Regions from separate parts of the Streptomyces sp. C36 genome, predicted to be linked through region 3. Evidence: riboswitches for the same ligand, from Rfam matches in the RefSeq annotation. Region 3 holds a riboswitch; each other region holds the start of a gene.

Region 1 (6,836 bases), on a different contig from region 3:
GCGTCCGTGAAGACCTTGATCATCTTGCTGTTGGCGGGCAGCACCTCGGCGGCGAACCGCCTGATGGAGCGCTCGCGGGCGACGGCCGCGACGTGTTCGAGGAGGGCGGAGGCCACGCCCCGGCCCTGGTGGGCGTCCTGGACGAGGAAGGCGACCTCGGCCTCGTCCGCCGGGGCGGAGGAGGGCATGCCGCGGGCGTCGATGCGGTCGTAGCGGACGGTGGCGATGAACTCGCCGCCGACGGTCGCCGCCAGGCCCACCCGGTCGACGTAGTCGTGGTGGGTGAAGCGGTGCACGTCCCGGTCGGAGAGACGGGGGTAGGGCGCGAAGAAGCGGTAGTACTTGGACTCGTCCGAGACCTGTTCGTAGAAGCTGACCAGGCGCTGGGCGTCGTCGGGTGTGATGGGGCGGATCCGTGCGGTGCCGCCGTCACGGAGGACGACATCCGCTTCCCAGTGGGCCGGGTAGGCGTGCTCGGACGGCGAGTGCATGGGGCCAGGGTAAGGCCGGGCGCGGGCGGTCAGGAGGCGGCGTCCGGCCCCAGCTCACGGGGCCGCCCGGCCCTGCCCCGGGCGCGCGCCGGGGCACCGCGCGCCCCATGCAACAATGGTCTAGACAACCTCTCCCGACTTGAAGGGCAACACCATGGTTGAGCGCCGCGTAAACGTCGGTTGGGCCGATGGCCTGCACGCCCGCCCCGCGTCGATCTTCGTCCGTGCGGCGAACGCCGCCGGCGTCCCCGTGACGATCGCGAAGGCGGGCGGCAACCCCGTCAACGCCGCCTCCATGCTCGCCGTGCTGGGCCTGGGCGCCCAGGGTGGCGAGGAGATCGTGCTCGCCACGGAGGCCGAGGGCGCCGAGGCCGCGCTCGACCGTCTGGCCAGGCTGGTCGGCGAGGGGCTCGAGGAGCTCCCGGAGACCGTCTGATCCACCCGGATCCCGTCCCGCCGCCGCACGGTGGGTGCACGACGGGGCCGCGACCGCCCCGAGGGCGCCGCGGCCCCGTCGTCGTATGCGCGGCCGGGGACCGCCACGAATTCCCGGCCGCTATTTCTCCATGAATAGCGGCGGGTTGTTAAGAACGGGCGATCGCGGTGTTTACGGATTGTTTCGGCGGGCGCACCTGCTGGGCGACCTGCGCACGGCGCGAGCGGAATTCACCGGCGCCACGGTCCGCGCGGGCCGCGGCGAGCGCCCGGGCCCGCTCGGCGTCACCGCGGGCCACGGCGTCCACGAGCGCACCGCACGCCTCCCATGCCTCCAGGGGCCGCGCGGGCGGCTCGGCCACGTAGACCCAGGCGATCTTGCGCCGCAGCTGGGTGAGCAGCGTGGCGAGGCTGGGGCTGCCGGAGGCCTGGGCCAGGGTCTCGTCGAACCAGTCGCCGAGCGGCCGCAGCTCGCCCGTGCGGCCCGCGCGGGCCCGCTCCTGGCCCAGGCGGACGAGGCCGCGCAGGACCTTCAGATGGGCCTCGGTGCGCCGCTGCGCGGCGCGTGCGGCCCCCAGCGGCTCCAGCAGGGCGCGGACGTCGAGGAGGTCCGCCGCCTCCTGCTCGGTGGGTTCGGCGACGCAGGCCCCGGCGTGCCGGCGGGTGGTGACGAAGCCCTCGGAGGCGAGGGTGCGCAGCGCCTCGCGCACGGGCACCCGGGAGACGCCGTAGCGGCGGGCGAGGAGTTCCTCGATGAGCCGGCTGCCGGGCGGGAAAACCCCGGAGACGATGTCGTCGCGAATCGCCGTGCACACGGCGTGCGCGGAAATACGGCGGCTCCCCTGCGCCGCTTCACCACCGCCGTTCACGTACGGCCCCGCATGGCTGTACCTCCGCCTTACGACTTAATCTCCCGCGATGCGCGGCCGATTGACACCCGTTCAGCGACTCTATGGCAATCCCCGGCGATTTCCGATGGCGCCGGGGATTCATGGATATTTTTTGGCCAACGCCGGTGGGCGGGACGACGACAAGGCCCCGGCCGGGGGCCGGGGCCTTGCGTGAAGTGCGGTGCCGCGAAGGCGGCGGGACCTACAGGCTGACGCCGTGCGCGCTCATGTAGGCGATCGGGTCGATGTCGGAGCCGTAGCCGGCGCCGGTGCGGGCCTCGAAGTGCAGGTGCGGGCCGGTGACGTTGCCCGTGGCGCCCGAGAGGCCGATCTGCTGGCCCGGGGTGACCGTCTGGCCGACGGAGACGTCGAGCGACGACAGGTGGGCGTACTGGGTGTAGGTGCCGTCGTTGTGCTTGATGACGACGTTGTTGCCGTACGCGCCGCCCCAGCCGGCCTCGACGATGGTGCCGGCGGCGACCGCGTGGACCGAGGTGCCGGTCTCGGCGTGGAGGTCGATGCCGGTGTGGCTGCCGGAGGACCACAGGCCGCTGGAGGCCTTGTAGGAGGTGGAGACGTAGGAGCCGTCGAGGGGGCTCACATAGGTGCCCAGGCGCTTGCGCTCCTCGTCGCGCGCGGCACGCTCCTTGGCCTCGCGCTCCTCCTTGATCTTGCGCTCGGCCTCCGCGTGGCGCTCCTTGGCGTCGGAGGCCTTCTTCTGGGCGGTCTCCTCGGCCTGCAGGCGGGCGGCGGCCTCGTCGGCGGCGCTGCGCTGGGTCTCGGCCTGGGCGCCCACGTTGTCGGCCATGACGTCACTGATGACGACGGCCTGGGTCAGCCCGGTGTCCTCGGGACCACGCGAGTCGTCGGAGGCGGCGAAGGCCGGGGCGGCGACGCCGGCGACCACACCGGCGGCAGTGAGGGTGGCTATGCCCGCGACGTTGGCGCTGACGCGCGCGGCTCGGCTCGGACGACGGTGCTTCCCCATGGCTGGGCGAATCCTTTCCTTCCCTCTCGCCTACCGGGTTAGCTGACGGGTTCGGAGCAGGAAGGTCTCCTACGGCTCCCTCGTGAAAGGGGGCCGATTCACCCCAGGGACATGTGGGTCCCCGGCTCCCCTCGCTGGTGCTTCGGGGACTCGGCGATGGCTGCCCGGGACCGCGGATGCGGCTCCGATCTGACGGACTGCCGCCCTGACGCTAATCGGCGTCAGATTCGAACGGCAAACAGATCCGGGCTTTTATGACGTACGCCACACGACCAACATGCAACCACTGCGCGAAATCGGGCATAAAGGAGGCGCGTGGGTCTCACTCGACCCACGCGCCTCACTTGTCCGGCAATGTCCGGCTCAGCGGCCGGACGGAACAGGGGGGTTGAGCCCCTGTCAGCGTCCGCCGAAGGCCGCTGGGCCTGGCCGGTCCTGGCCGGTCAGGCCGGGATGACCGTCACCTCTCCGAGGCCCAGCGCCTTGACGGGCTCGGTGATCTCGGAGGCGTCCCCGACGAGGACGGTGACGAGCCGGTCGGCCGGGAAGGCGTTCACGACGGCCGCCGTGGCCTCCACCGTGCCGGTGTCGGCGAGGCGTTCGTACAGCCGCGCCTGGAAGTCGTCCGGCAGATACTGCTCGACCTGGTCGGCGAGGGTGCCCGCGACGGCGGCGGCCGTCTCGTACTTCAGCGGGGCGACGCCCACCAGGTTCTGCACGGCCACGTCCCGCTCGGCCTCGGTCAGGCCCTCGGCGGCGAGGGTGCGCAGCACCGCCCAGAGGTCCTCGAGCGCCGGACCGGTGTTGGGGGTGTCCACGGAGCCGCTGATGGCCAGCAGCGACAGGCCCGTGCTGTCGGGGGCGGAGCGCAGGACCTGGCCGAAGGAGCGCACGCCGTAGGTGTAGCCCTTCTCCTCGCGCAGGACGCGGTCCAGGCGGGAGGTCAGCGTGCCGCCCAGGCAGTAGGTGCCGAGCACCTGGGCGGGCCAGACGCGGTCGTGCCGGTCGGGACCGACGCGGCCCAGCAGCAGCTGGGTCTGGACGGCGCCGGGGCGGTCCACGATCACCACGCGGCCGGTGTCGTCGGCGGTGACCGACGGCACGGGGCGGGGCTGGGCGGCGGACCCGGTCCAGGCGCCGAGGGACTCGGTGAGCGCCTGGTCCAGGTCGACGCCGGTGAAGTCGCCGACGACGACGGCCGTGGCGGTGGCCGGGCGGATGTGGGCCTCGTAGAAGGCGCGCACGGAGGCGGCGTCGATGCGCTCGACGGTCTCCTGGCTGCCCTGGCGCGGCCGCGACATCCGGGAGTCCGCCGGGAAGAGCTGGGCGGACAGCGCCATGGCGGCCCGGCGGGCGGGGTTGGCCAGCTCGTGCGGGATCTCGTCGAGGCGGTTGTTGACCAGGCGCTCGACCTCGTTGTCCGGGAAGGCCGGGGCGCGCAGGGCGTCGGCCAGCAGGCCCAGGGCCTTCGGCAGGCGGGAGGCCGGGACCTCCAGGGACAGCCGCACGCCCGGGTGGTCGGCGTGCGCGTCGAGGGTGGCGCCGCAGCGCTCCAGCTCGGCGGTGAAGTCCTCGGCGCTGAGCTTGTCGGTGCCCTCGGAGAAGGCCCGGGCCATGATCGTGGCCACGCCGTCGAGGCCCTCGGGCTCGGCGTCCAGGGGCGCGTCCAGGCAGATCTCGACGGCGATCACCTGCTGGCCGGGGCGGTGGCAGCGCAGCACGGTCAGGCCGTTGGACAGCTGCCCGCGCTCGGGGGCCGGGAAGGCCCAGGGAGTGGCCTGTCCCGGCTCGGGCTGGGGGTGGAAGACCATCGAAGGCGCGGTCCCCGGGATGCTCGCGGCTGCGGCGTCGCTCACTGAGCCGTCTCCTCTTCCTCGTTCTTGTCGGCGCCGGCGTCGGCCTGGGGCGCGGTCGGCTCGTAGACCAGCACCGCGCGGTTTTCGGGGTGCAGCCGGGCCTTGGCGACCGCCTGCACCTCCTCGGGGGTGATGTCCAGGACGCGCTGCACGGCGGTGAGGGCCAGCTGCGGGTCGCCGAACAGCACGGCGAAGCGGCACAGTTCGTCGGCGCGGCCGCTGACGGTGGCGAGCCGGTCCAGCCACTCGCGCTCCAGCTGGGCCTGGGCGCGCTCCATCTCCTGCGGGGTGGGCCCCTCGACGGCGAAGCGGGCCAGCTCCTCGTCGACGGCGGCCTCGATGTCGGCCACCTCGAAGCCGCCGGACGCCTTGACGTCCAGCCATCCCAGGGAGGGGGCGCCGGCCAGGCGCAGCAGGCCGAAGCCGGCGGCGACGGCGGAGCGGTCGTGGCGCACGAGGCGGTTGTGGAGGCGGGAGGACTCGCCGCCGCCGAGGACGGTCAGGGCGAGGTCGGCGGCGTCCGCCTCGCGCGTGCCGTCGTGCGGCAGGCGGTAGGCGGCCATCAGCGCGCGGGAGGGGACCTCCTCGCGGACGATCTCGCGCAGCTGCTCACCGACGGTGTCCGGCAGGGAGCCGTCGCGGGGCGGCTGCTTGGCGTCGTGCGCGGGGATGGAGCCGAAGTACTTCTCGATCCACGCGAGCGTCTGCTCCGGGTCGATGTCGCCGACGACCGAGAGGACGGCGTTGCCGGGCGCGTAGTACGTGCGGAAGAAGGCGCGCGCGTCCTCCAGGGAGGCGGCGTCCAGGTCGGCCATCGAGCCGATGGGGGTGTGGTGGTACGGGTGGCCCTCGGGGTAGGCCATGGCGGTCAGCTTCTCGAACGCGGTGCCGTAGGGCACGTTGTCGTAGCGCTGGCGGCGCTCGTTCTTGACGACGTCGCGCTGGTTCTCCATGGACTCGTCGTCGAGCGCGGTGAGCAGCGAGCCCATCCGGTCCGCCTCGAGCCACAGGGCCAGCTCCACCTGGTGGGCGGGCATGGTCTCGAAGTAGTTGGTGCGCTCGAAGCTGGTGGTGCCGTTGAGCGAGCCGCCCGCGCCCTGCACCAGCTCGAAGTGGCCGTTGCCCTTGACCTGCGCCGAGCCCTGGAACATCAGGTGCTCGAAGAGGTGGGCGAGGCCGGTGCGGCCCTTGACTTCGTGGCGCGAGCCGACGTCGTACCAGAGGCAGACCGCGGCCACCGGCGTCAGGTGGTCCTCGGAGAGGACCACCCGCAGGCCGTTGGCCAGGCGGTGCTCGGTCGCTTTCAGACCGCCGGCGGCGGCCTGTTGCGTGGCCGTGTGACCCATGGGCATGTACGTCCCTTCGATCTCTTGAGATCCCGCGGTGCCTCGCGACGACTCGCGTGATGAACAGTGCTGTCACTGTATGCAAGCGCACCGACATCCGGAGAAGTTCCCGGCCCCCGCCACCCTTCCCGGACGGGTCGCGGTCGGGGTTGTCAGTGGGGCGGTCCACAATGGTCGGCGTCAGACCCGCCTCGGCAATCGATCGAAGGAGCAGCAGCCGCGATGGCCCGCCGCAGCACGAAGACCCCGCCGCCGGAAGACTTCGAGGAGCGCATCCTCGACATCGACGTCGTCGACGAGATGCAGGGCTCCTTCCTCGAGTACGCCTACTCGGTCATCTACTCCCGCGCCCTGCCGGACGCCCGGGACGGCCTCAAGCCGGTCCAGCGCCGCATTCTCTTCCAGATGAACGAGATGGGCCTGCGGCCGGACCGGAGCCATGTGAAGTGCGCCCGGGTCGTCGGCGAGGTGATGGGCAAGCTCCACCCGCACGGCGACGCCTCGATCTACGACGCCCTGGTGCGCATGGCGCAGCCGTTCTCCATGCGGCTGCCGCTGGTCGACGGGCACGGAAACTTCGGCTCCCTCGGCAACGACGACCCGCCTGCGGCCATGCGCTACACCGAGGCCCGGATGGCGTCCCCGTCGTCGCTGATGACGGAGTCGATCGACGAGGACACCGTCGATTTCGCGCCGAATTACGACGGCAGCGAGCGGGAGCCCGTCTCCCTCCCCGCCGCCTACCCGAACCTGCTGGTCAACGGCGCGTCCGGGATCGCGGTCGGCATGGCGACGAACATGCCGCCGCACAATCTCGGCGAGGTCATCGC
Region 2 (6,836 bases), on a different contig from region 3:
CTGCGGACCGGTCTGGTCCGCTCCAAGCTGGAGCGCAAGCTGGGCCAGGCCCGCACGAACGAGGTCCTGAGGCGGACCTCCGACGCCCTGCGGGTGGACGTCAACCCCCGCTACGGCACCTGGGACTCCCGGCGCGGCACCGCCCGGTCCGCGCTCGAGCCCTGGCTGCGCCCGGCGGAGCCGCCCGCCCCGGGGCAGCCGGCGTGAGCCGCCGCCCGGCCTCTCGCCTAGGCTCGGCCGTGTGAACGACCTGAACGACTCCCGCGGCCGCATCGTCCTGCTCACCACCAGCCACCGGGTCGCCCCCGGAATGCTGTCGTGGCCCGCCTGGCGGACGCTGCGCGAGGCCGACCGGGTCCTGTGCGCCGACGCCGGCCACCCGCAGCTGCCGTATCTGCGGGAGGCCGGCGTGACGGTCGAGCACGCGGCCGCCACCGCCCGCGAGCTGGTCGACTACTGCGCGGACGGCGGGCGCACGGCCGTGGTCCTCACCTCCGCCGAGGGCGAGTCGGCGCTGACCGACGGCCTGGCCCGGCTGGCCGGCTCCGGCCGGGAGTCGATGCCGGCGCTGGAACTGCTGCCCGGCTCCTACGACCTGCCCGGCGCCCGGCTGCTGGACCTGGTCCAGGTCATGGACCGGATCCGCCTCTCCTGCCCGTGGACCGGCATCCGCACCCACGAGGACCTGGCGAAGTACGGCCTGGAGGAGATGTACGAGCTCCTGGAGGCCATCGAGACCGGCGACCGCGAGGCGCTGCGCGAGGAGCTGGGCGACGTACTGCTCCAGGTCGTCTTCCACGCCCGCATCGCCCAGGACGACCCGGACGAGCCGTTCTCCGTCGACGACGTCGCGGGCGGCATCGTCGACAAGCTCATCCACCGCCACCCGCACGTCTTCGGCGACGAGAGCGCCGAGACGCCCGAGGACGTCAAGGAGCACTGGACGCGGACCAAGGCGGCGGAGAAGGGCCGCGAGTCCGTCACCGAGGGCGTGCCGCTCGGCCAGCCCGCCCTGGCCCTCGCCGCCAAGCTCGCCTCCCGGGTGCGCTCGGAGGGCCTGCCCGTGGATCTCCCGGCCGGCGAGGGGACCGGCTACGAGCTGCTGGCCCTGGCCGCGCGGGCCGAGGCGGCCGGCACCGACCCGGAGACCGCCCTGCGGGCCGCGGCCCGGACGTACCGCGACGCGATCCTCGAGGCCGAGGCGGCTGCCCGCGCGAGCGAGTGACGGACACCCGTTCGGCCCAGTGACGGTCTTGACGGGGGCGCGGGCGGGTACCCGCATCCCATGCGTACTGAGCACACGGACCTCGCCCTGCCCCACTGGTTCGGCGGCATCGCCCCGTTCATCGTGGGGCTGTTCGTCGTCGGCCTGCTGCTCGCGGCCTTCGTCTACGGGCAGCGGTGGCGCGACCGGGAGCCCCCGCCGCCGAGCCAGCCGCAGCGCCGCCAGGGGGCCTGGCAGACGCCCGCGGAACACGGCACCGGTCCCACCTCGCCCGACCACGGCCCGGGGCACAACGACGACAACGGCAAGATCGACTACGTCACCGAGCACCGCGAGTCGGACCGTCTGCAGACGGAGGCCGACGGGGAACGCGTGCTGCCGCACGAGATCCACAACCCCGGCAGCCACCCCGAGGAGCCGTCCGAGGAGCGCAAGAAGTGGAGCCCGGGCAGCAGCGGCTCCTTCGGCAGCGGCGGCAGCAGCCACACCTAGGACACTCCCTAGGTAGCGTCGGGGCGTGCACGAGAACCGTACGCCCCCTGCCCCGCCCCTGTTCACCTGGGAATTCGCCGCCGATCCGTACCCCGCGTACGCCTGGCTGCGCGAGCACGCCCCCGTCCACCGCACCGCGCTGCCCAGCGGGGTGGAGGCCTGGCTGGTGACGCGGTACGCCGACGCCCGGCAGGCGCTGGCCGACCAGTGGCTGTCGAAGAACCCCGTGCACCACTCCGAGAGCGCCCACGGCAAGGGCAAGGTCGGCATCCCCGGCGAGCGCAGCGCCAACCTGATGACGCACCTGCTCAACATCGACCCGCCGGACCACACCCGGCTGCGCCGGCTGGTCTCGAAGGCGTTCACCCCGCGCCGGGTCGCCGAGTTCGGCTCCCGCGTCCAGGAGCTGACCGACCAGCTGATCGACGGCTTCGCCGGGACGGGGGAGGCGGACCTCATCCACGAGTTCGCCTTTCCCCTGCCCATCTACGCCATCTGCGACATGCTGGGCGTCCCGCGCGAGGACCAGGACGACTTCCGGGACTGGGCGGGCATGATGATCCGCCACGGCGGCGGGCCGCGCGGCGGAGTGGCCCGTTCGGTGAAGAAGATGCGGGGCTATCTCACGGAACTGATCCACCGGAAGCGGGAGGATCTCGGCGAGGACCTCATCTCGGGACTGATCAGGGCGAGTGACCACGGCGAGCACCTCACCGAGGACGAGGCCGCGGCCATGGCTTTCATCCTGCTCTTCGCCGGTTTCGAGACCACCGTCAATCTGATCGGCAACGGGGTCTACGCCCTGCTGCGCAACCCCGGGCAGCGCGAGCGCCTCCAGCGCGCGCTCGCCGCCGGCGACGAGGGCCTGCTCGCCACGGGAGTGGAGGAACTCCTGCGCTACGACGGCCCGGTGGAGCTCGCCACCTGGCGGTTCGCCACCCGGGACCTGACCATCGGCGGACAGCGCATCGCCGAGGGCGACCCCGTGCTCGTGGTGCTCGCCGCGGCCGACCGCGACCCCGAGCGGTTCGCCGACCCCGACACCCTCGACCTCTCCCGGCGCGACAACCAGCACCTGGGCTACGGGCACGGCATCCACTACTGTCTCGGCGCCCCGCTCGCCCGCCTCGAGGGGCAGACGGCGCTGGCCACCCTGCTGCGCCGGCTGCCCGACCTGCGACTGGCCGCCGATCCGGACGACCTGCGGTGGCGCGGAGGCCTGATCATGCGTGGATTGCGCACTTTGCCCGTGGAATTCACTCCCGAGGGAACCGAACACGCATAACCCCGGCTCCTACCCCGTGACGCGGTATCAAACCACGTGATCCGAACGTGACCTGCGCTACACCGGCTTGTGACTCATCGGCGCCGTCGCTATGTTCGACGACCACATCAGCCGCCACACGAGAGGCCAGCACATGCGCTCAGGGTCCGGTAGACATCGCCGCCCCCGCCAGGTACCCGCCATCGTGGTCGCGGCGGGGGTGACGGGAGCGAGCATCGCCATGCCGCTGCTCGCCGCCTCCGGCGCCTCCGCGGCCGACACCGACACCTGGGACAAGGTCGCCCAGTGCGAGAGCGGCGGAACCTGGAGCGCCAACTCCGGCAACGGCTACTCCGGTGGGCTCCAGCTCACCCAGGAGATGTGGGAGCAGAACGGCGGCACCACCTACGCCCCGCGCCCCGACCTCGCCAGCCGCTCGCAGCAGATAGCCGTGGCCGAGCAGATCCTCAAGTCCAAGGGCCCCGACGCGTGGCCGAGCTGCGCCGTGAGCTCCGGCCTGCAGAAGGACGCCCCGGCGCCCGAGGTGAACCCCGGCAGCGGCGCCGACGGCACCACCCGGGCCCCCGCGCCGGAGCCCACGCGCGGGTCCGCGAAGGAGCGCCCGACGCCCTCCACGCCGGCGCACGAGTCCGGCAAGCCGTCCGACAAGCCCTCCGGCACCACCGAGCCCACGCCCGGCACGTCGCAGACGCCCGGCACGCCCACCCCGTCCGGCAGCCCCGGCACCGGCGAGGGCGGCAAGCACCGCAAGGACCCGTCCACGGAGCCCTCCGGCGGCACGGCGACCCCCTCGGGCACGCCCTCCGGCACGCCCTCGGAGACCCCGTCGCAGACGCCCGGGACCTCCCCGGCGCCCTCCGGCTCCCCGACGCCCGGCACCCCGTCCGACAGCGCCACCCCCGGCGCGGACGCGGGCACCGGGACGGGCGCCGGCAAGCACCGTGCCGAGCCGTCGCGTTCGGGCGACGAGGCCCAGCGCTCCTCGCGCGGCGACGCGCGGACGGACCCGGCGGGCCCGTCCGACTACACCGTGCGTCCGGGTGACAATCTGTCAGCCATCGCATCGGAGCACGCGGTCGACGGCGGATGGAAGACGATCTATCAGAAGAACCAAAAGGCGGTCGGATCCGATCCGGACCTCATCCAGCCCGGTCAGCGCCTCGACATCCGTAAGTAGCGGGCCGGTTCGGGCCGAATGTCCGTTCCAGTCGAAAGTGAGACATGGGTCTCGTCGCCCGACGCCCGGAGTGTCCCCGTCCGTTGCTCTTGTACCCGCTCCCACCTGCGAGAATGATCGTTCTCGGTAGGCCGTAACCAGCAACTGTGGCCGAAAAGTGGGGTTTGAACCTGTCGGCCGCCTGTGTTTAACGTCGTTTCCGCTCGCTACCGCGGGCACCTCGACCGCCACGCCGAATCCTGCCGGCGGTCGGGGGAGTCGTCGCGCAAGCGCCGTTGGCAGGAGCGGGGGAACCAGGTAGGGCGCCGGCACGCACCGACGGTCAACGACCGACGGGACGGGACGGCTTGGGGTGAAGCCCGGTGCGCGCGAGCGGACCGGGCCGGGCGAACTCACTAGCCCGAACCCGACAGCTCACCTCGTAGGCGTCGGTGAGGAAACCGACTTATGTCCAAGGGCAAGCACCGTCGTCCGTCCAAGGCCGTCCGCATCGTCACCCTCGCCGGTGTCACCGGCGCGGCTGTCGCCGCCCCTCTGATGGTCGCGACCTCCGCCAACGCCGCCCCTGTCCAGGCCTGGGACAGGGTCGCCCAGTGTGAGGCCGGGGGCAACTGGTCCATCAACACCCAAAACGGCTACTACGGCGGCCTGCAGTTCTCGAAGGAATCGTGGGACGCCGCAGGTGGCGGCAAGTACGCCGCGTACCCGCACCAGGCCACCAAGGCCCAGCAGATCCTCGTCGGCGAGCGCCTCCTCGCCCTGCAGGGTCCGGGCGCCTGGCCCAACTGTGGCGGTGGTCTGACCCGTGGCGGCCCGGCACCCGACGTCGACGGCGGCTCCTCGAAGCCCAAGCCGTCCAAGCCGTCGAAGTCCACCGGCGACCGCGACACCTCCACCAAGACCCACGCCGACCGCGGCGAGCGCCCCTCGGGCAAGCACGCCAAGCCGGGTTCGGGCACCGAGACGCCCGCGCAGAAGCAGACCCCGGGCAAGCACGCCAAGACCCCGACCTTCAAGAAGGGTGACGGCGAGTACGAGGTCAAGCAGGGCGACACCCTGGGCTCGATCGCCACGGCCAAGAAGGTCAAGGGCGGCTGGGCGAAGCTCTACGACCTCAACAAGAAGATCATCGACGACGCCGACGTCATCTACCCCGGGCAGATGCTGCACCTCAGCTGACCGCCGCCGGACCCCGTCCGGACGCCCGGACGGTCCCACCGCCAGGACGAGCCTTCCGCTCATCCGACGGACCGCCCCGCTCCGATGCGCCTACCCCCCGAGCCGCATCGGAGCGGGGCTCCGTCGTTCCCGCCTCCGGAACCCCGTGCCGGCCGTCCCCGTTGAGCGAACACACCGGCGATTCATCCGCTGATCTTGGCTTTTGTGCCAATTTTCGGTCCGCTGATCGATCCAAGGGCGGGCGCAGCCTCCGGCGCCCGTTAGGCTCGTGCTGCAGAACTCCAGCACACACGAAGGAGACCCTCGTGCCGTCCATCGACGTCGTCGTAGCTCGCGAGATCCTCGACTCGCGAGGCAACCCCACGGTCGAGGTCGAGGTCGGCCTCGACGACGGCTCCACGGGCCGTGCCGCCGTGCCGTCCGGCGCCTCCACCGGCGCCTTCGAGGCCATCGAGCTCCGTGACGGCGACCCCAAGCGCTACCTCGGCAAGGGTGTCGAGAAGGCCGTCCTGGCCGTCATCGAGCAGATCGGCCCGGAGCTCGTCGGCTACGACGCCACCGAGCAGCGCCTGATCGACCAGGCCATGTTCGACCTGGACGCCACCGATAACAAGGGCTCGCTCGGCGCCAACGCCATCCTGGGCGTCTCCCTGGCCGTCGCGCACGCCGCCTCCGAGGCGTCCGACCTCCCCCTCTTCCGCTACCTCGGCGGCCCGAACGCGCACCTGCTGCCCGTTCCGATGATGAACATCCTGAACGGCGGCTCGCACGCCGACTCCAACGTGGACATCCAGGAGTTCATGATCGCGCCGATCGGCGCGGAGTCCTTCTCCGAGGCCCTGCGCTGGGGCACCGAGGTCTACCACACCCTCAAGTCGGTCCTGAAGGCCAAGGGCCTGTCGACCGGCCTCGGCGACGAGGGCGGCTTCGCCCCGAACCTGGGCTCCAACCGCGAGGCCCTCGACCTCATCCTCGAGGCCATCAAGCAGGCCGGCTACACCCCCGGCCAGGACGTCGCGCTCGCCCTGGACGTGGCCGCCTCCGAGTTCTACAAGGACGGCGTCTACAAGTTCGAGGGCAAGGACCGCTCCGCCGCCGAGATGACGGAGTACTACGCCGAGCTCGTCGAGGCGTACCCGCTGGTCTCCATCGAGGACCCGCTGTTCGAGGACGACTGGGCCGGCTGGAACACCATCACCGAGAAGCTCGGCGACAAGGTCCAGCTCGTCGGCGACGACCTGTTCGTCACCAACCCCGAGCGCCTCGCCCGTGGCATCGAGGAGAACTCCGCCAACGCCCTGCTGGTCAAGGTCAACCAGATCGGTTCGCTGACCGAGACCCTGGACGCCGTCGAGCTGGCCCAGCGCAACGGCTTCAAGTGCATGATGTCGCACCGCTCCGGCGAGACCGAGGACGTCACCATCGCCGACCTGGCCGTCGCCACCAACTGCGGCCAGATCAAGACCGGTGCCCCGGCC
Region 3 (6,836 bases):
TCGAGGACGACGGCACCGGTGATGACGGTGTCGGGGGCGCCCTCGGCGCGGGTGACGCGGGACTGGCCCATCGACTCGCGGATGACCTTGCCGCCCCCGAAGACCGCCTCGTCCCCGGCCCGGCCGGGGCCGCCGCAGCGGTCCTCCTCGATCTCGACGACGAGGTCGGTGTCGGCGAGCCGGACGCGGTCGCCGGCGGTCGGCCCGTAGAGATCGGCGTAGGCGGCGCGGGTGAGCTCAGGCATCGAGGGGTCCACCGCATTCGCCGCGCAGGCCCTCGACCACGCGCTTGCCGCCGATGGGGACGAGGGCCACCTCCACCGGGATGCCCGGCTCGAAGCGCACGGCGGTGCCGGCGGCGACGTCCAGGCGCTTGCCGCGCGCGGCCGCGCGGTCGAAGTCCAGGCCGGGGTTCGCCTCGGCGAAGTGGTAGTGCGAGCCGACCTGTACGGGCCGGTCGGCGGCGTTGAGGACGGTCAGCCGGGTGCGGTGCAGTCCTTCGTTGAGCCGTACGGGCTCGGCGGCGTACAGGATCTCTCCGGGAATCATCCGTCTCTCCCCGTCACGCGATGGGTTCGTGGACGGTGACGAGCTTCGTCCCGTCCGGGAAGGTGGCCTCGACCTGGACGTCGTGGATCATCTCGGGGATCCCGTCCATGACTTCGTCGCGCGTGAGCACCTTGCGCCCGGAGGACATCAGCTCGGCCACGGTGCGGCCGTCGCGGGCGCCCTCGAGGATGTGCACGGTGATCAGAGCGATCGCTTCGGGGTGGTTGAGGCGCAGCCCGCGGGCCCGGCGACGCTCGGCGACGTCGGCGGCCACATGGATGAGCAGCCGTTCCTGCTCGTGCGGGGATAGTTGCATGCGTCCCACCTCAACACAGTGTTGACCTGGGGTTCTTCTCCCCGTGGCCGCTGAGTGCAGATTAGGACGCAAGCTTTTCCAACGCGTTAACTCCGCTGACCCGGTCTTTGCGTTGTCATGGCGGGCCCGCCGACCGTCATGGCGGGCCCGGTTGAACCGGACCTGTCGCCTCCATCGCCCCGCCGCCCCGCCGGGGGCGCGGCGGCAGGCCGTCGCCGGGAAGTACTGGATCTCCTCGGACGGATCACCCCGGCTCGCACGCACGACACGTACGGCGCGCTACGAGCCGCGCAGACGCTCGCGATCGCGGCCGCCGGGCCGCGCGCCGCGCTCCCGGTCCCGTACGGACGGGACGAACGCGAGGTGTGCGCGAGCATCCTGGCACGGGCGATGCGGATCTCGGGCGGGGATCAGGGGAGCACGCCGGGTGAAGTCGCCGCCGCCGACGGCGAACTGAGGAACGGAAACATTCATCCCCCGATCTCCTTCAGACAGCGGAGGCGATCGTAGACGGCGCGTGTCGATCACCTCGGGCGGTGTGCTCATTGCGCACCCGGGGAGATCGCTCCGCCGCAGGTGGCGACCTCACCAGGGCGAAGCCGTGACCATCGAACCGCCGCGCGTCCACCCGAATTACTCAGAGGTGACGAGGCTCACATAACGCCGGATCCTCTCGGCCCGGCCGCCGCGACTGCGCCAAGATCCCCCCGACGACAAGACCCCGCCACCACGGCGGGGCGGACCGGGCGGACGCCGAACCCCGCCGCCGCCCGGGACGACGGGTCGACACGATTGCACCGGCGGGGATGGAGGACCCAGGCACGACGGGACGACCGGCACGCGACAACGCCGGTCATCCCTTGGGGTGAAGCCGCTTCGGCGGCCGGGCATTCTTCGCCTGCCCGAACCCGACAGGTCATCCTTCACAGGCGGCTGACGAAGGGTTTGGCATGGGCGCTCACAAACGTCCCTCGATGCTCTCCAAGGCCGGGACCGTACCCCTGACCGTGAAATCCGCCCTCACCCTGGCGGCCGTCGGTGCCACAGTGCTGGCACCCGTCGGCGCGACCGAGGCGGAAGCGGCGACGCTCTCCACCAACGCCCTGCGGATCGCGGCCTCGAAGGCCGGCTCCCCCTACCAGTGGGGCGCGACAGGTCCGTACCGCTTCGACTGCTCGGGACTGACCCAGTACTCCTTCAAGCAGGCCGGAAAACGGCTGCCCCGCACGGCGCAGGACCAGTTCAACCACACCCGGCACATTCCCGGCTTCACCCGTGAGCGCGGCGACCTGGTGTTCTTCCACGGCCGGGGCGGCGTCTACCACGTGGGCATCTACGCCGGGAACAACCAGATCTGGCACGCCCCGAAGACCGGCTCGGTCGTCCGCCTCGAGCGGATCTGGACCCAGAGCGTCTCGTACGGACGCGTCAACGGCTGACCTCATGGGCGCCGGACCGGCAGCGCACCGGAACCCGGCACGCCTCGGCACCCGACGTACGTCCTCGCACCTCTTCCCTCGTCGTGGCACATCTTCCGTGGCAGCGGACCCGACTGCCCCTCGGTGCCCCACCGGCACCCGCAGCACCCTTGGACCCACAGGTCCCCAGCGCGCTCCACGAGAGCGCCGGGCCGGGCGGACGCCTCCGCCCGGCCCCTTCGCGCCGCCGGTCAGCGGACCGGCGGCGTCCACGGCAGACGGATCCACACCGTCTTGCCGCCGTCGGCGGTCGGGGTCACACACAGCCGTCCGCCGTGCTCGGCGGTCAGGCAGCGGATGATGACCAGCCCGCGTCCGTTGTCCCGTTGAACGGCGGCGGGCATGCGCCGGGGGTGGCACGGATGGCTGTCCGTGACCCCGATCCGCAGTTGCTCGCCCCGGTCGAGCCGGAGGTCCACGGTGAAGGTGGGCGACTGTCCGCGGGTGTGCTGCACGGCATTGGTGGCCAGTTCGGAGACGATCAGCCGGACGGCGTCGACGGCCTCCGGGTCGTCGGGCAGGCCCCACTCCGACAGGACGTCCGTGACGTAGCGGCGCGCGGTGGAGACCGAGGCGGGGGCGCTCGGCAGAGTGACGGTTGCTTCCTGGTGGTCTGCCATGGCGCTGTCCCTTTCCCACCGGGACCGGACTTCCGACGCGATGACGCGTGAAGTGCAGTGAAGTCGGGTGCGGTTCCGGCGGCTCTTCGTGACAGAGTGCCACTGATAAGGGTGGTCATGGGCGCGTTCCACCGGATTGTGGATATATCTGTCGCTCGAAGCGGTGAACCCTTCCGCGAGCGACCGGATGGGGGCGCCACACTGGTCTATTGACTCTGCACGTGGGGATTTCAGCGGCGGGGAGGGAGAGCTGATGCGGTACGGACCCGCGGTGCGCCGCCGCAAACTCGGCGCGGAACTGCGGCGCCAGCGCGAACTGAGGGGGATGACCAGCCGGGAGGCCGCCTGCGCGGTGGGCTGGCACCAGTCGAAGGTGAGCCGGATCGAGACGGGCAGCAGTGGCGTGAAGCCCGCGGACGTGGCCCGGCTGCTCGATGTCTACAGCGTCTCGGACCCGGAACTGCGGGCCCTGCTGGGGGCGCTGTGCGGAGCCGGGACGAAGGGCTCGGAGGGCCCGCGGCGCGGCTGGTGGTACGCCTACCGGGATCTGCTGCCTTCGGCGTATCTCGACTTCATCAGCCTGGAGTCGGAGGCCTGTCGTTCGCGGACGCTCGAGACCACGGTGGTGCCCGGTCTGCTGCAGACGCCGGCGTATGCCCGTGCGGTGACCCGGGCGGCGCTGTGCGACCCGCCGGCCGACCTGGTCGAGGAGCTCGTCCGGGTGCGGATGGCCCGGCAGGCGGTCCTCGGCCGCGAACGGCCGCTGGAGCTGTGCGCGGTGCTCGACGAGGCGGTGCTGCGGCACGAGGTCGGCGGGCCGGAGGTGATGGCGGGGCAGCTGCGGCATCTGCTGGACCAGGGGTCGTTGCCGCATGTGCGCCTGCATGTGCTGCCGTTCACCAGCGGCAACCATATCGGCATCACGGGGCCTTTCGTTATCTTCTCATTTCCGCGCATCGCCGATCTGGACGTGGTTGTTCTCGACCATTTGACGAGTAGCCTCTACCTCGAGCAGAAGGAAGACCTCCGGGCCTACGGCTCGGCCTTCGCCACGCTGCGTGCGCACGCCCTCTCGCACGAGAAATCACTGGAATACATCGCCGGGATCAGCGACGGCGCGTAAGGAGGCAACATGCCCGCAATGCCTCGGTACGTTCCCTCTCGATCGGCTCACCACCCGGCCCGGTGTCGTCACCGCGCCCCGCACGTCGGAGCGTGGCACCGGAGCAGCCACAGCACCGGGATGAACAACTGCGTCGAAACGGCCGTACTGGCACCGGAACTGCTCGCCGTGCGCGATTCCAAGCGCACACCGGGGCCCGTGCTGCTGTTCTCCCCCCGCGCCTGGTCCGCGTTCACGACGGACCTGCGCGGCGGGAGGCCCGGCGGAGCCCTCAGCGGCTCCGCCGGTCTCACCCTGGGAGGTTGAGCGCCTCAGGCGGCCGGCGCGGTCCGTACGATCGTGTCGGCCGCCTGCGCGATCCGCTCGTCCGTGAGGTCCGCGCGCGCGGTCAGCCGCAGCCGGGAAATGCCGTCGGGCACGGACGGCGGCCGGAAGCAGCCGACCGCGAGCCCCGCCTCCCGGCAGTCGGCCGCCCAGCGCACCGCGGCCTCCGGTGAGGGGGCCCGCACGGACACCACCGCCGCGTCGGGGCGCACCGCCGTCAGTCCTGCCTCCGTCACCCGCCGGTGCAGCTCGCCGGCCACGGCCCGCACCCGGGCCGCCCGCTCCGGCTCGCGGCGCAGCACCCCCAGGCCCGCCAGGGCGGCGCCGACCGCGGCGGGCGCCAGGCCGGTGTCGAAGATGAAGCTGCGGGCGGTGCTGACGAGGTGGTCGATGACCCGGGCGGGGCCGAGCACCGCGCCGCCCTGGCTGCCGAGCGACTTGGACAGGGTGACGGTGGCGACGACGTCCGCGTCGCCCGCCAGCCCGGCCGCGTGGAGGGCTCCCCGGCCGCCGTCCCCCAGCACGCCGAGGCCGTGCGCGTCGTCCACCAGCAGCGCCGCGCCGCCCGCGCGGCAGGCCTCGGCCAGCGCGCGCAGCGGGGCCGCGTCGCCGTCCACCGAGAAGACGGAGTCGGTGATCGTCAGCGCCCGGCCCTCGTGCGCGGCCACCGCCTTGGCGACGGCCTCCGGGTCGGCGTGCGGCACGATCGCCCGCTCGGCGCGCGCGAGCCGGCAGCCGTCGATGAGGGAGGCGTGGTTGCTCTCGTCGCACACCAGCAGGGTGGCGGCGGAGGGTCCGGACAGCGCGGTGACGGCGGCCAGGTTGGCGGCGTAGCCGGAGGAGAAGACGAGCGCCGCCTCGAAGCCGCAGAACGCGGCGAGCTCCCGCTCCAGCCGGGCGTGCAGCTCGGTGCTGCCGGTGACCAGGCGGGAGCCGGTGGCGCCGGCGCCCCAGCGGCGGGCCGCGGCCGCGGCGGCCTCGGTGACCTCGGGGTGGCGGGTCAGGCCCAGGTAGTCGTTTCCGGCCAGGTCGGTCGGGCCGGCGTCGGCCGGGCGGGGCCGCAGGGTCCGCAGCAGGCCGGCGGCGCGGAGCCGTTCGTGCTGTGCTTCGATCCAGTCGAACGGATCCTTGGGCATGGGCCGTCCCTCGAGTGGTTCTGTGGGGTTTGCATAAAACGTATCCGCCGCCGCGCCCGGTCAGGGTGTGGCAATACACACACCTGAATCGACGCCTGTTGTGCGATCTCTCCTTGGCCAAAGCGGGGGCCGTAGGCAAGGATCGGCGCCATGGACCTGCTGAACACGCTGGTGGACAAGGGGTTGCGGCGCGAGCTGCCGACCCGCGAAGAGGCTCTCGCCGTCCTGGCGACCTCCGACGACGAGCTGCTCGACGTGGTCGCCGCCGCGGGCAAGGTGCGCCGCAAGTGGTTCGGGCGACGAGTGAAGCTCAACTATCTGGTCAACCTGAAGTCCGGGCTGTGCCCGGAGGACTGCTCGTACTGCTCGCAGCGCCTGGGCTCCAAGGCCGAGATCCTCAAGTACACCTGGCTCAAGCCGGAGGACGCCTCGAAGGCGGCGGCCGCGGGCATCGCCGGCGGCGCCAAGCGGGTCTGCCTGGTGGCCAGCGGCCGCGGGCCGACGGACCGGGACGTCGACCGGGTCTCCAAGACCATCGAGGCGATCAAGGAGGGGAACGAGGGCGTCGAGGTGTGCGCGTGCCTCGGGCTGCTCTCCGACGGCCAGGCGGACCGGCTGCGCGCGGCGGGTGCCGACGCCTACAACCACAACCTCAACACCTCCGAAGCCACCTACGGCGACATCACCACCACCCACACCTACGCCGACCGCGTCGAGACCGTGCGCCAGGCCCACGCGGCGGGCATGTCCGCCTGCTCCGGGCTGATCGCGGGCATGGGCGAGAGCGACGCGGACCTGGTGGACGTGGTCTTCTCGCTGCGGGAGCTGGACCCGGACTCGGTGCCGGTCAACTTCCTCATCCCCTTCGAGGGGACGCCGCTGGGCAAGGAGTGGAACCTCACCCCGCAGCGCTGCCTGCGGATCCTGGCGATGGTGCGGTTCGTCTGCCCGGACGTGGAGGTCCGGCTGGCGGGCGGCCGCGAGGTGCACCTGCGCACCATGCAGCCGCTGGCGCTGCAGATCGCCAACTCGATCTTCCTCGGCGACTACCTGACCAGTGAGGGCCAGGAGGGCAAGGCCGACCTGGCGATGATCGCGGACGCGGGCTTCGAGGTGGAGGGCGCGGGCACCACGACCCTGCCCGAGCACCGGGCGGACGCGGTGGCGGCGGGCTGCGGCTCGCACGCGGCGAGCGGCTGCGGATCGCACGCGGGCGGCGGCTGCGGGCCGTGCGGTGGCGGCGGTGCCGCGGCCGAGGAGCCGGCGGAGACCGCCGTGCCGGCCGCGGCC

Evidence for each region. Region 3 has a riboswitch for cyclic di-AMP ahead of AB4K12_RS29180 (C40 family peptidase). Riboswitches for the same ligand answer to the same signal wherever they lie in the genome.
Region 1: linked by a shared signal. The riboswitch ahead of AB4K12_RS10085 (M23 family metallopeptidase) and the one ahead of AB4K12_RS29180 (C40 family peptidase) in region 3 are both predicted to bind cyclic di-AMP.
Region 2: linked by a shared signal. The riboswitch ahead of AB4K12_RS28675 (transglycosylase family protein) and the one ahead of AB4K12_RS29180 (C40 family peptidase) in region 3 are both predicted to bind cyclic di-AMP.

The regions. Positions count from the first base shown of each region.
Region 1 covers NZ_JBFQGI010000003.1:33,006-39,841, reverse strand. The annotation lists gene AB4K12_RS10100 (GNAT family N-acetyltransferase) at 1-491, opposite strand, end outside; gene AB4K12_RS10095 (HPr family phosphocarrier protein) at 646-927, shown strand; gene AB4K12_RS10090 (GntR family transcriptional regulator) at 1,076-1,795, opposite strand; gene AB4K12_RS10085 (M23 family metallopeptidase) at 2,019-2,804, opposite strand; cyclic di-AMP (ydaO/yuaA leader) riboswitch at 2,817-2,970, opposite strand; gene AB4K12_RS10080 (M16 family metallopeptidase) at 3,248-4,615, opposite strand; gene AB4K12_RS10075 (M16 family metallopeptidase) at 4,657-6,006, opposite strand; gene AB4K12_RS10070 (DNA topoisomerase (ATP-hydrolyzing) subunit A) at 6,229-6,836, shown strand, end outside.
Region 2 covers NZ_JBFQGI010000011.1:89,509-96,344, forward strand. The annotation lists gene AB4K12_RS28650 (SurA N-terminal domain-containing protein) at 1-207, shown strand, start outside; gene AB4K12_RS28655 (nucleoside triphosphate pyrophosphohydrolase) at 242-1,225, shown strand; gene AB4K12_RS28660 (DUF6479 family protein) at 1,286-1,717, shown strand; gene AB4K12_RS28665 (cytochrome P450) at 1,743-3,002, shown strand; gene AB4K12_RS28670 (transglycosylase family protein) at 3,202-4,179, shown strand; cyclic di-AMP (ydaO/yuaA leader) riboswitch at 4,440-4,622, shown strand; gene AB4K12_RS28675 (transglycosylase family protein) at 4,627-5,358, shown strand; gene eno (phosphopyruvate hydratase) at 5,664-6,836, shown strand, end outside.
Region 3 covers NZ_JBFQGI010000012.1:36,028-42,863, forward strand. The annotation lists gene AB4K12_RS29165 (urease subunit alpha) at 1-245, opposite strand, end outside; gene AB4K12_RS29170 (urease subunit beta) at 238-549, opposite strand; gene AB4K12_RS29175 (urease subunit gamma) at 563-865, opposite strand; cyclic di-AMP (ydaO/yuaA leader) riboswitch at 1,607-1,812, shown strand; gene AB4K12_RS29180 (C40 family peptidase) at 1,816-2,304, shown strand; gene AB4K12_RS29185 (ATP-binding protein) at 2,535-2,963, opposite strand; gene AB4K12_RS29190 (helix-turn-helix transcriptional regulator) at 3,217-4,086, shown strand; gene AB4K12_RS29195 (DUF397 domain-containing protein) at 4,096-4,392, shown strand; gene AB4K12_RS29200 (8-amino-7-oxononanoate synthase) at 4,398-5,546, opposite strand; gene bioB (biotin synthase BioB) at 5,697-6,836, shown strand, end outside.